Algoriphagus sp. Y33: one gene and its partner. The protein of the gene in region 1 interacts with the protein of each later gene in a pairwise test. Links are inferred from orthologs where the notes say so. Each region holds a gene or a part of one and is shown on either strand. Other genes may lie near its edges.

Region 1 (4,991 bases):
GGCTTTCATCAATTTTCCCATGCCCTCTTCCCAGTTGTTAAGGAGATTGCGCAGGTCTTTATCCAAGTCACTAACGGACTGACCTTCTGCCACTGTACGGATGATTACTCCGAAATTGGCCGGTTTGATGGAATTGATGAGTCTCAGGAGACGTTTTCTTTCCTCGTTGCTTCTGATCTTCTTGGATACGTTGACCGAATCCGAAAAGGGCACCAGCACAAGGTAGCGACCTGGCAGAGAGAGCTCACAGGATAGCCGAGGTCCCTTCGTAGAGATGGGTTCTTTGACGACCTGAACTAAAATCTGTTGATTTTTCGACAGTGGACCGGAGATTTTTCCAATCTTGTCGATTTCAGGCTCGTTCTCAAAACCCTTCAAATTGTAATTGCCATAGTTGTTGTTGCGCACCATTTTGGTGAACTTGGTCAGGCTGTTGAAATTTGCCCCGAGGTCCTGGTAATGAAGAAAGGCGTCTTTCTCATACCCTACGTCAATGAAGGCCGCATTGAGCCCATTGACGATTTTCCGAACCGTACCGAGATAAATATCCCCAACTTTAAACTGATTGTCCATTCCTTCGGAATGCAACTCAACCAGGCTCTTGTCTTGAAGAAGGGCAATTCGACTTCCGTTTTGAGCAGAATCGATTAACAATTCCGTACTCAAAATCTCGTCTTATTATGTAAATGAACGTGTACTCAAATGACAATAAGAAGAAGTGTATTACTTCTTCTTATGTCTGTTTTTTCTTAGTCTCTTCTTACGCTTGTGCGTAGCGATCTTATGTCTCTTTCTTTTCTTTCCGCAAGGCATAGTCTTTGGATTTAGTAGTGATATGAATAAATTATAGCTTGTCGAGATAGCTTTCGACACTTCCAAGAATCATTTCATCTTGCGTCATCGTTTTCACTTTCTCAAACTGAGCTTTCGCTTTGTTGTTTTGTTTGGCTTCGAAATAGCTCACGCCCAAGTAAAACTGCCCCTGAAGATTGTCCGGGTGATACTGGATCAATTCTTCAAATCGCTCAGTGGCGCGTTTGTACTGTCCTGATTGCATAGATAGTACGCCCATGTTGAACAACCCGTCTTCATTTTGCGGGTCCTGCTGCAAGATTTCTCTTAGCATCGTGATTCCCTGCATGGGATTGGACGAGGACACATAAGTCATCGCTATCTTAGTTTTCAAATCCAAGCGGGTGGGATCATTATCCAGCACCTGTGTTAAATACTTTCGGGTCTGTTCGGCAGTGTAAGCTACTTTCTCCGGATCCAGCGCAAAGCTAAATGCCTCATAGTAGGCATTTCCCGCTTTTTCGGCCAGATTCGTATCTGACTGCTGATCGGCCGCCAAACTTAAATAATATCCTGCACTATCGTACTTCCCAAGTTCCTGGTAAATCGCAGCAATCTCTTCCGTGGAAGAGTTCAGCTCTTCAATTGAAGAGTTCTCTGCGATCTGAAGTTTCAGCGTATTTATCTGTAACCTCTGATCAGGACTTAGCTCAGCCTCATGCATCGCTGCAGGATCAGCGGACGAAGTGGGAGCAGATGGATTTTCCTGAGAAACTCCATCTGCCTTACTGTCATTGTCCACCACCACACTAGGAAGTACATAAAGTCCACAGACTGCGATGACTCCTATTGCGATAAGTATGAGTTGAGATCTTTTCATGTCAAAAACCCTTCAGACTTAGTCTTGATGAGCTAGTTCCTTGATTTTTTTGCTGTTCTTAATCTTCTCTACAAACACCTTAGATGGCTTGAAAGCCGGGATATAGTGCTCGTCGATAACGATCGCTGTGTTTTTGGAGATGTTTCGGGCGATTTTTTTAGCTCTCTTCTTATTGATGAAGCTACCAAATCCTCTCACGTAGATGTTGTCTCCTTCGGACATTGAATCCTTCACTACTTTGAAGAACGCCTCAATGGCTTGTGTTACATCATCCTTCTGGATACCTGTTTTGTCCGAAATCTTAGTGATTACTTCTGCTTTAGTCACTGTAATATTAATTTAGAAATTACGAAATAAGCTTAACAACCTATTAACCAAGTGTTTTTGGGACTGCAAATGTAAGAGAACCATTGCAATTAAAAAACATATTCACAAAAATTAGCTTGATTTGTATCATTGACTATAATTGACTATGGGTTATAAAACCATTGAATATCAGGCTTTTTCGCATCAAATACTAGCTTGGTACAGAGAAAATCCAAGAGATTTACCATGGAGAGGAACACTTGATCCATATAAAATTTGGCTCTCAGAAATCATTCTTCAACAAACCCGGGTGGCCCAGGGATTACCTTATTATTATGCTTTTGTTGAGACTTACCCCACGGTAAAAAATCTCGCTCTTGCACCCGAAGAGGAAGTACTGAGGCTGTGGCAGGGCTTGGGATACTATAGTAGGGCAAGAAATCTTCATGCTTGCGCAAAAAGCATCTGGCATGATATGGACGGTGAGTTTCCAAAAACATACAATGACTTGCTGAAATTAAAAGGAGTCGGAAGCTACACTGCCTCGGCAATAGCAAGTTTTGCTTATAATGAGGCAAAAGCTGTAGTAGACGGCAATGTGTTCCGGGTGCTGGCACGATACTTTGGTATTGAAACCGATATAGCCAGTTCTAAAGCAAAGAAAGAATTCGAGGCTTTGGCCAATCAGCTTATACCTGTAGACAATCCGGGAGAATTCAATCAAGCGATGATGGATTTTGGTGCCAGGCTGTGCACACCCAAAAAACCGGACTGCTCCACATGTCCATTGAAAGACTCTTGTTTTGCTCTCCGAAACAATATGGTGTCTGATCTGCCCGTAAAAATCAATAAGGTAAAAATCAAAGAGCGGAATTTCCATTATTATGTCATTAAGTGTGGTGACAGATGGGTCTGGAAAAAGCGGACTTCGGGCGATATTTGGGAAGGGTTACACGACTTTCCTCAGGTAGAATCAAGTAATAACCTGTCTCCGGTAATGAATATTCCATCAACTTCTGAGGAAGAAATGGTACGTTTTCCCAAAAAATACAGACACATATTGTCCCACCAACGGTTAAATGCCGTTTTCTCTGAGGTAGAAATTAAAGAAGAAAATTCCGAAGAGCTTGAAAACTGGTGCGAAAACGAAGGGTTTATGCTGGTAGCAGAAGACAAGATCGAATACCTGGCAAAGCCAAAGTTAATAGTGAACTTTTTGAACGATCAAGGGATTTGACTAACTTCAAGTATTGGACTTTTTCAATCTTAAATTAAACTAGTTATGGCAGGAGTAAATAAAGTAATCCTAGTAGGAAATCTCGGCGCAGATCCGGAAGTAAAGTATCTGGAAGGCGACAATGCAGTAGCAAATGTAAGTTTGGCAACCACAGAAGCATACAAAAACCGAAACGGTGAAAGGGTAGAGCAAACGGAATGGCACGATCTGGAAATGTGGGGAGCACAGGCTAAAATAGCCGAGCAATACCTCAAAAAAGGTAGTCAGATTTACGTAGAAGGGAAAATCAAAACTGACAAATGGCAGGATGAGCAAGGTCAAAACCGCTATAGAACCAGAATCAGAGTACTAAGCTTTACTATGCTTGGCAGCAGACCCGACGGGGCGGGAGGCTCTGCACCTTCCCAGCAAGCATCCCAACAAAGGCCTACATCTGCGGCGCCTACTTCAACGCCTAAAGCACAAGAAATGGTTTCAGATACAGAAGATGATGATCTACCGTTTTAATATTCTATTCCCCTGGAAGCTATTTTCGGGGGAATGTTTTAATTTTGCATTAACCATTGCGGTTTAATACATGGACGATCCCTATCCGAGTTACCATTTGCTCGCTCAGATTAGCTCACCTTCGGTAAGCTATCTGATTCTAAATGGATTGCTTTTTATTCTTCTCTTAATAGGCTCTGCCTTAGTTTCCGGTTCAGAGGTAGCTTTTTTTTCCCTTACAAATGAAGACTTGGGAAATATCGACGAAGAAAACAGCCCCCGTGGGAAAAAAGTCATCAGCCTCGTAGAGGCACCGAAAAATCTTCTCAGCACTATCCTGATTCTCAATAATCTCATTAATATTGGAATAGTGACGTTAACGACCTTTGTGGCATGGTCTGTTTTTGGAAAAAATGCCACAGGAATAATAATAATCCTAGTTCAAACAATCGGAGTGACATTCGCTATCGTATTTTTTGGAGAGATTGTCCCTAAGGTTTATGCCAATAAAGCCAAGGTGGAATTCAGTCTTATCATGGCACCCAGCATTACCTTTTTTTCCACCATTCTTAGGCCTTTTTCTATGTTTTTGATGGCCTTCAGCAACCTTCTGGAGAAGCGGATCGAAAAGAAAGGCTATTCGCTTTCTGTAAATGAGTTAAATCAAGCCTTGGAATTGACTACGGAGGATGCCCCAAATGAGGAAAGAGAAATTTTACGGGGAATAGTAAACTTCGGCACTCTCACGGTGAAGCAAGTCATGCAAAGCCGAATGGATATTACTGCCGTGGATACCGACATGGACTTCCACGAGCTGATGGACAAAATTAACAAAAGCGGCTATTCCCGGATTCCGGTGTATGAAGAGACCATTGATAACATTCAAGGCATACTTTACATCAAAGATCTACTTCCTTTTATCGAGAGGGATGAAGATTTCGCCTGGAATGAACTGATCCGCAAAAGCTTCTTTGTGCCCGAAAACAAAAAAGTAGACACCTTATTAAAAGACTTCCAATTAAAAAGAGTCCACATGGCAATCGTCGTGGATGAATATGGAGGAACTTCGGGATTAGTCACGCTTGAAGACCTGATCGAGGAGATCATCGGCGAGATCAATGACGAATTTGACGACCATGACGACATCTTCTTCCAAGAGATTGACCCTGCTACTTTTATATTTGAAGGGAAAGTATCCTTGAACGATTTCTGCAAAAAGCTGGAACTAGACTCTCAACTATTTGAAGAAGTGAAGGGTGAAAGCGAATCCCTTGGTGGCTTGCTGCTGGA
Region 2 (5,191 bases), 2.4 Mb from region 1 along the record:
TAAGAAGAAATGCGAGGAGTGGATAGAACATCATTCTTCGGGTAAAGCAACTATGCTGCTCAACTACCTGGAAATCCCCTTTGACTCTGAATACGGGCAGAAAGAAGAGGGTTTACAACTTTTTAAGATCCGCATGAATAGCAATTTGCAGATTTTGGAGATCCATGTTGTAGAAAATGAGCCTTTTTCCAAGAGCCAATCCTTCACTTATGAAGTCCTTGGTAATGGAGATATACTGGGAAGTTTTTGGGCGAGGGATTTTATAGACGCATGTAAGCTGGCCTACATCCGCTTGCAGGAGACAAATGGGATAAAGTAGACCTTTCGCTTAATGCCCGGTTTTAGCTAAGTGACGAAAATCTAGGTGGAGTGGTTTTTTTCTCTATGCTGCTTTCGGTAGTGGGAAGGGGTAGCGTGATAATGTTTTTTGAAGATCTCAGTAAAGTAGCTTTGACTGCTGAACCCTACCTTATCCTTGATTTCTTGCAAACTATCTTCCGTATTTATTAGCAGATCTTTTGCTAGGCTTAGTCTCAAGTACTGTAAGTACTCATTTGCACTTTTCCCATAGAAATGTCTAAACCCATTTTGGAATTTTCTTGAGCTCAGCCCCACTCTCTGTATAATGGAATTAAGTGAGGTGATGGTATTCAATTCCAACTTCATTATCTCCACGGCCTCCTTTATGGCATGGGCTTCCGATTTCCGAAGTATTTTTTTATCCATATTGCCTTCATAATCATCATCATATTGAATAAGTTGTTGCACAAGCATTCGATAAGATTGACTTTCAAGGAATAGTTTTTTGATGAAGTGACTATAATTCTGGGATTTCATTTCATCAAATAGTTCTCCCAAGACTAGACTATATAGTGAGTTGTGATAAAAGGAGTGCATGGCTTTCTCGTCCTCAAAAACCTTCCTTAGTCTCGGTTTCGCCTTTTCCAATTCGCAGGACATTTTTGCCCTAAACATTTTACGGTCTATTTCCAGACTATAGATTTCTGTAGAAATATTTTTTTCGAAATGCAGGACGTGCCCATTATAGCCTTGACTGGCCACTATTATGTTTTGATGTCGCTGAAGGGAGTGTTTTTCCGCATCTTGTTCGAAATGATGCGACAGTTTTCCATTCAGGCAGAATAGAAATTTCAGGGGATGCGTTAGGTTGACGGTAAAGTTCATTTCAACATCCTCGTAAAACATGCATTCGTAAATCAAGAGCCCCAATCCCCCCTCAAAATTAATTCCTTTGATTCTTCCATTTCCCCAATGTTCAGGAATATCAACCGTGTACTCTCCACAATCATGACTATAGTTTGTTCCTAAGCCATTGGCTATGTCAGTAATTACCTCTTTAAGTGGCAATGAATGGATATGTAGTTTTCTCATAATCTTGACAAGATATAGACTTTTTTAGGACCAAGTTTATCTCCTCTATATGTGGGGCAATCGCATGGCATTTGATTAGGGCTTTATCTGGGCACAGCATGCTACGTCGGGATTGGAGTGCTGACATTTGCTTCTGAAAAGGGCGAACATTTCATCGGTGTCGGTTTCATTTCAGGGAACATGAGGAATAGTGCCATCAATCAAGATGGATCCACATCTACTACAAATCGTACAGAGCGAAACTCGGGTCTGGATTTCAATTCCTCCGTGATTTTCCAGAGATGTTCTTTAAACACCACAGGGGTATTTCCGGACCGGTCAAGTTTGATCAAACTCTCAAATTGGTATTGATTCTTGATTCTGGCAATAATCCCTTTCTCCGGACCGAGTACGATTTTCTTAATAGGAATCTCTGCCATGCCATGATGAAGATTTAGGGCTGCTTTTTCGGCGACTCTATAATCTGCATGCCGGGTTGTGATCTTTACCAATTTTACAAAAGGCGGATAGTAGAACTTCTTCCTTTCATGTATTTCATGGTTGAAAAACTCAAAATAGTCACCTTTGATGACTTGGGAATAAATCTGCGTTTCCGGATCTCTGGTTTGTACGATTACCTGACCCTGTACTTCCCGTCTTCCGGCACGTCCGGCCACTTGCGTGATTTGCTGATAAGCCCGTTCTCCTGCACGGAAGTCCGGGAAATTCAGGATCCGGTCTCCATCCCAAATTCCGACTACTGTCACTCTTCCGAAGTCTAATCCTTTGGTGATCATCTGTGTGCCAACGAGAATATCCAGATTTCCGGAGCCAAATTCATCCAGTAGGCGCTGGTAGCCATGCTTATTTCTGGTTGTATCCAGGTCCATTCTGCCGATTCTAGCCTCAGGAAAAAGCAAACTCAGGGATTCTTCGATGCGCTCCGTTCCCATACCCATGGTGGTCAGTTGGGTACTTCCGCAAGCGGGGCAGGAGCTGGGGACTTTCTCCTTATACCCACAATAATGGCATCTAAGTTCCTCGGAGAACTGATGGTAGGTCAGGCTGACGTCGCACTGTACACACTGGCCTGTCCAACCGCAATCCTCGCATTGGATATAAGGGGAATAACCTCTGCGGTTTTGAAAAATCAATACCTGTTCCTGCTTGGCCAGTGCATCCTGAATCTTCTCTCTTAAAATTCGGGTGGTGTCAAGTTTGAGTAGGTTTTTTCGCTTATCCGCAGCCAAATCTGCCAAGAAAAAATTGGGCATGCTGGCATCACCAAAGCGATGAGTCAATTCCACATAGCCATATTTGCCTTGACTGGCATTGAAATAGGATTCGAAGGATGGCGTAGCTGAGCCCAGAAGCGTTCTCGCCTGATGAAAATAGGCAAGCATAATCGCAGAATCCCTGGCATGAAATCTTGGTGCAGGATCAAACTGCTTGTAACTGGATTCGTGTTCTTCATCTACGATAATCAGCCCCAAGCTATCAAAAGGCAGGAAAATAGAGGACCGAACGCCAACCACAAAGGAAAATCTACCACTTAAGACTCCATTCCAAACTTCCACACGTTCATTATCCGAATACTTCGAATGGTAAACGCCCATTTGGCTTCCGAAGACCTTCTTTAGCCGTGTGACGATCTGGGTGGTAAGAGCGATCTCAGGCAGCAGCAGTAAGACCTGTGAGCCGCTGTCAAGCACTTCCCGAATCATCTGAATGTAAATTTCAGTCTTTCCGCTGCCTGTCACCCCATGTAGTAAGACAGATTGCTTACTTTCGAATTGGTGCTTTATTTCTTCGAAGGCTGATTGTTGACTGGTGGAAAGAATGGCTGGCTCAGATTCCGGTTCTTCTTCGGCAAGTCTGTTTACCACGACTTTGAAGGTTTCGAAAATCCCGTTTTTGATAAGCGTATTCAACGAACTCTCGGAATCTCCCTCTTCCAGCAGAGTTGCTTTGTCCACACCTTTTTCGTTGGATTGAGGCTTTTGAAGGAAAGGGACATCTCTCAAATATTTCAGTAAAATAGATTCTTGCTTTGCTCTCTTGGACAAGCTATCGAAAACTTCCTGCAATGCACCTTTGCTTCCGGAAATCCCGGGAGTCAAACGAATTCTGGTTTCTACTTTAGGGGCGTATTTCTCCTGTACTTTTTCAAAAATCAGGATCGCTTCTTTTTTGACCAAACTTTTGAGGATTGGATGGATGCTTTTGATAGAAAGAACCTTTTCACAGTCATCATACGAAAGCTCAGGTTTATCTTCCAATGCATCTAAGATCATGATCTCGCGATTATCCAGAGGATAGCTGCTTGTTTCCCGGTCAAAATTGGGATTGAGCTGCACCTTGCTTTCGCTGCTCAATCTCAATCCTGAAGGAAGTGCAGCATGCATGACTTCCCCGATGTGGCAGAAATAATACTCAGCCATCCATACCCAAAACCGGATTTGAAGAGGATTGACACTGGGCTGTTCATCCAAAACTTCCAAAATGGGTTTGGCCTGATAGGCTTGGGGAGGCTTATTATGTACTTTTCCAATGATCCCCGTGAGCACCTTTTTTTTGCCAAACTGCACGATCACACGAGCCCCTAGGTTAATCTCCCCCAGCATGGAATGGGGGATGCTGTAGGTGAACATCCTTGGAATCGGAACAGGCAGAATGATATCTGCGAAATTATTTCCGCTATCGATAGGATATAAATCTTGATCTCCAAACAGGCTTTCCAATAGTCTTAGGCTAAATATGGGAGTTGAGAAACGGCTTCTTCGCGTGTCCTTACAGGCTTGCGGCAGGCGTGGTCGAAACAGACATAAATTAAGGCATTTCCGGTCGGATCGGGTGTCTTATCTGCAAGAATTGCGGCATTATCTGTCGGACTTTCTGAATAGGCCAAGATCATATTGGGCGTGTAATTCTGCTGAAATGCTCTGGCTTTCATTGTTGCCCCTGCTCCGATTATTGCTATTTCTGCGGTTGGGACAAGTTTTTCGAGAAACAAGGAAGCCCAATTGCTTAGGAATCCGGGATCTCTTAGGATTAATTCTTTCATTCCACCAAGCATTTTGGAGGCTATTTCAGTGTATTTTTCCTCGTAGGTGAAAAGCGAAAGCCGATGAAGGTTTCGCGCCATCATAGAATTGGAAGCAGGAATCACATTGTCAAAAAGCTCCTTTTTATCTGCAATTAATTTTTCTGCATTTGGATTGTTAAAATAGAAAAACCCATCCGTATCATCATAAAACTCTGTAATGCAAAAATCAGTCAGGGGTCTTGCAAAATCCAGCCATTGTGCATCTCCTGTGGCTTCAAAGGCCATTAACGAAGCTTTGATCACGGCTGCGTAATCTTCCAGAAAGCCTGGCGTATAAGCCTGTCCATTTTTGTAAGCACGGTGGAGTACACCATTTACCAGTAATTTCTCCTGAAGGAATTTCAGGTTTTTGACAGCAAGATCTAGCATGTTTTTGTCGCCGGTAGCATAATAAGCCTGAATCAATCCCGCACTCATGAGACCATTCCAACCGCTCAGTATTTTATCGTCTTTTCCTGGGAAAATCCGTTGGTTTCTTACTTCCAGAAGCTGACTCTTTACCCCTTTTAACTTGTTTTTCAACTCATCCTCACTCATCCCAAATTCTTCAGAGATTTCTTTTTCACTTGAAGTTTGAAATAAAATATTGACCCCATCTTCCCAATTTCCATCAGATTTGAGATTATAAAGTTTACTGAGCCATGGCAGTTCATCTGGAATCAAGTTCTTCAGTTCTTCATATTCCCATACATAGAACTTACCTTCTATGCCTTC

The links. The genes of interacting proteins can lie anywhere in the genome.
Region 2: the proteins of ID165_RS21630 (region 1) and priA interact in binary tests that used the Escherichia coli proteins (3 or more experiments, as listed by UniProt). The link is inferred for Algoriphagus sp. Y33 from one-to-one orthologs.

Annotation. Positions count from the first base shown.
Region 1 is NZ_CP061947.1:5,277,780-5,282,770, reverse strand. What follows is about bases 2,079-4,991. They hold ID165_RS21630 (single-stranded DNA-binding protein), read left to right. Parts: upstream 2,079-3,260; coding sequence 3,261-3,722; downstream 3,723-4,991. Other genes in these bases: gldE (gliding motility-associated protein GldE), read left to right, coding at 3,793-4,991; mutY (A/G-specific adenine glycosylase), read left to right, coding at 2,145-3,215. Also shown: ID165_RS21650 (Rne/Rng family ribonuclease), read right to left, coding at 1-666; ID165_RS21645 (M48 family metallopeptidase), read right to left, coding at 845-1,672; ID165_RS21640 (HU family DNA-binding protein), read right to left, coding at 1,691-1,999. UniProt on the Escherichia coli protein: Plays an important role in DNA replication, recombination and repair. Binds to ssDNA and to an array of partner proteins to recruit them to their sites of action during DNA metabolism. Acts as a sliding platform that migrates on DNA via reptation.
Region 2 is NZ_CP061947.1:2,840,195-2,845,385, reverse strand. The notes cover bases 1,353-4,465. They hold priA (primosomal protein N'), read right to left. Parts: upstream 4,113-4,465; coding sequence 1,593-4,112; downstream 1,353-1,592. Other genes in these bases: ID165_RS11550 (thioredoxin domain-containing protein), read right to left, coding at 4,118-4,465; ID165_RS11560 (AraC family transcriptional regulator), read right to left, coding at 1,353-1,392. Also shown: ID165_RS11565 (hypothetical protein), read left to right, coding at 1-319; more of ID165_RS11560, read right to left, coding at 361-1,352; more of ID165_RS11550, read right to left, coding at 4,466-5,191.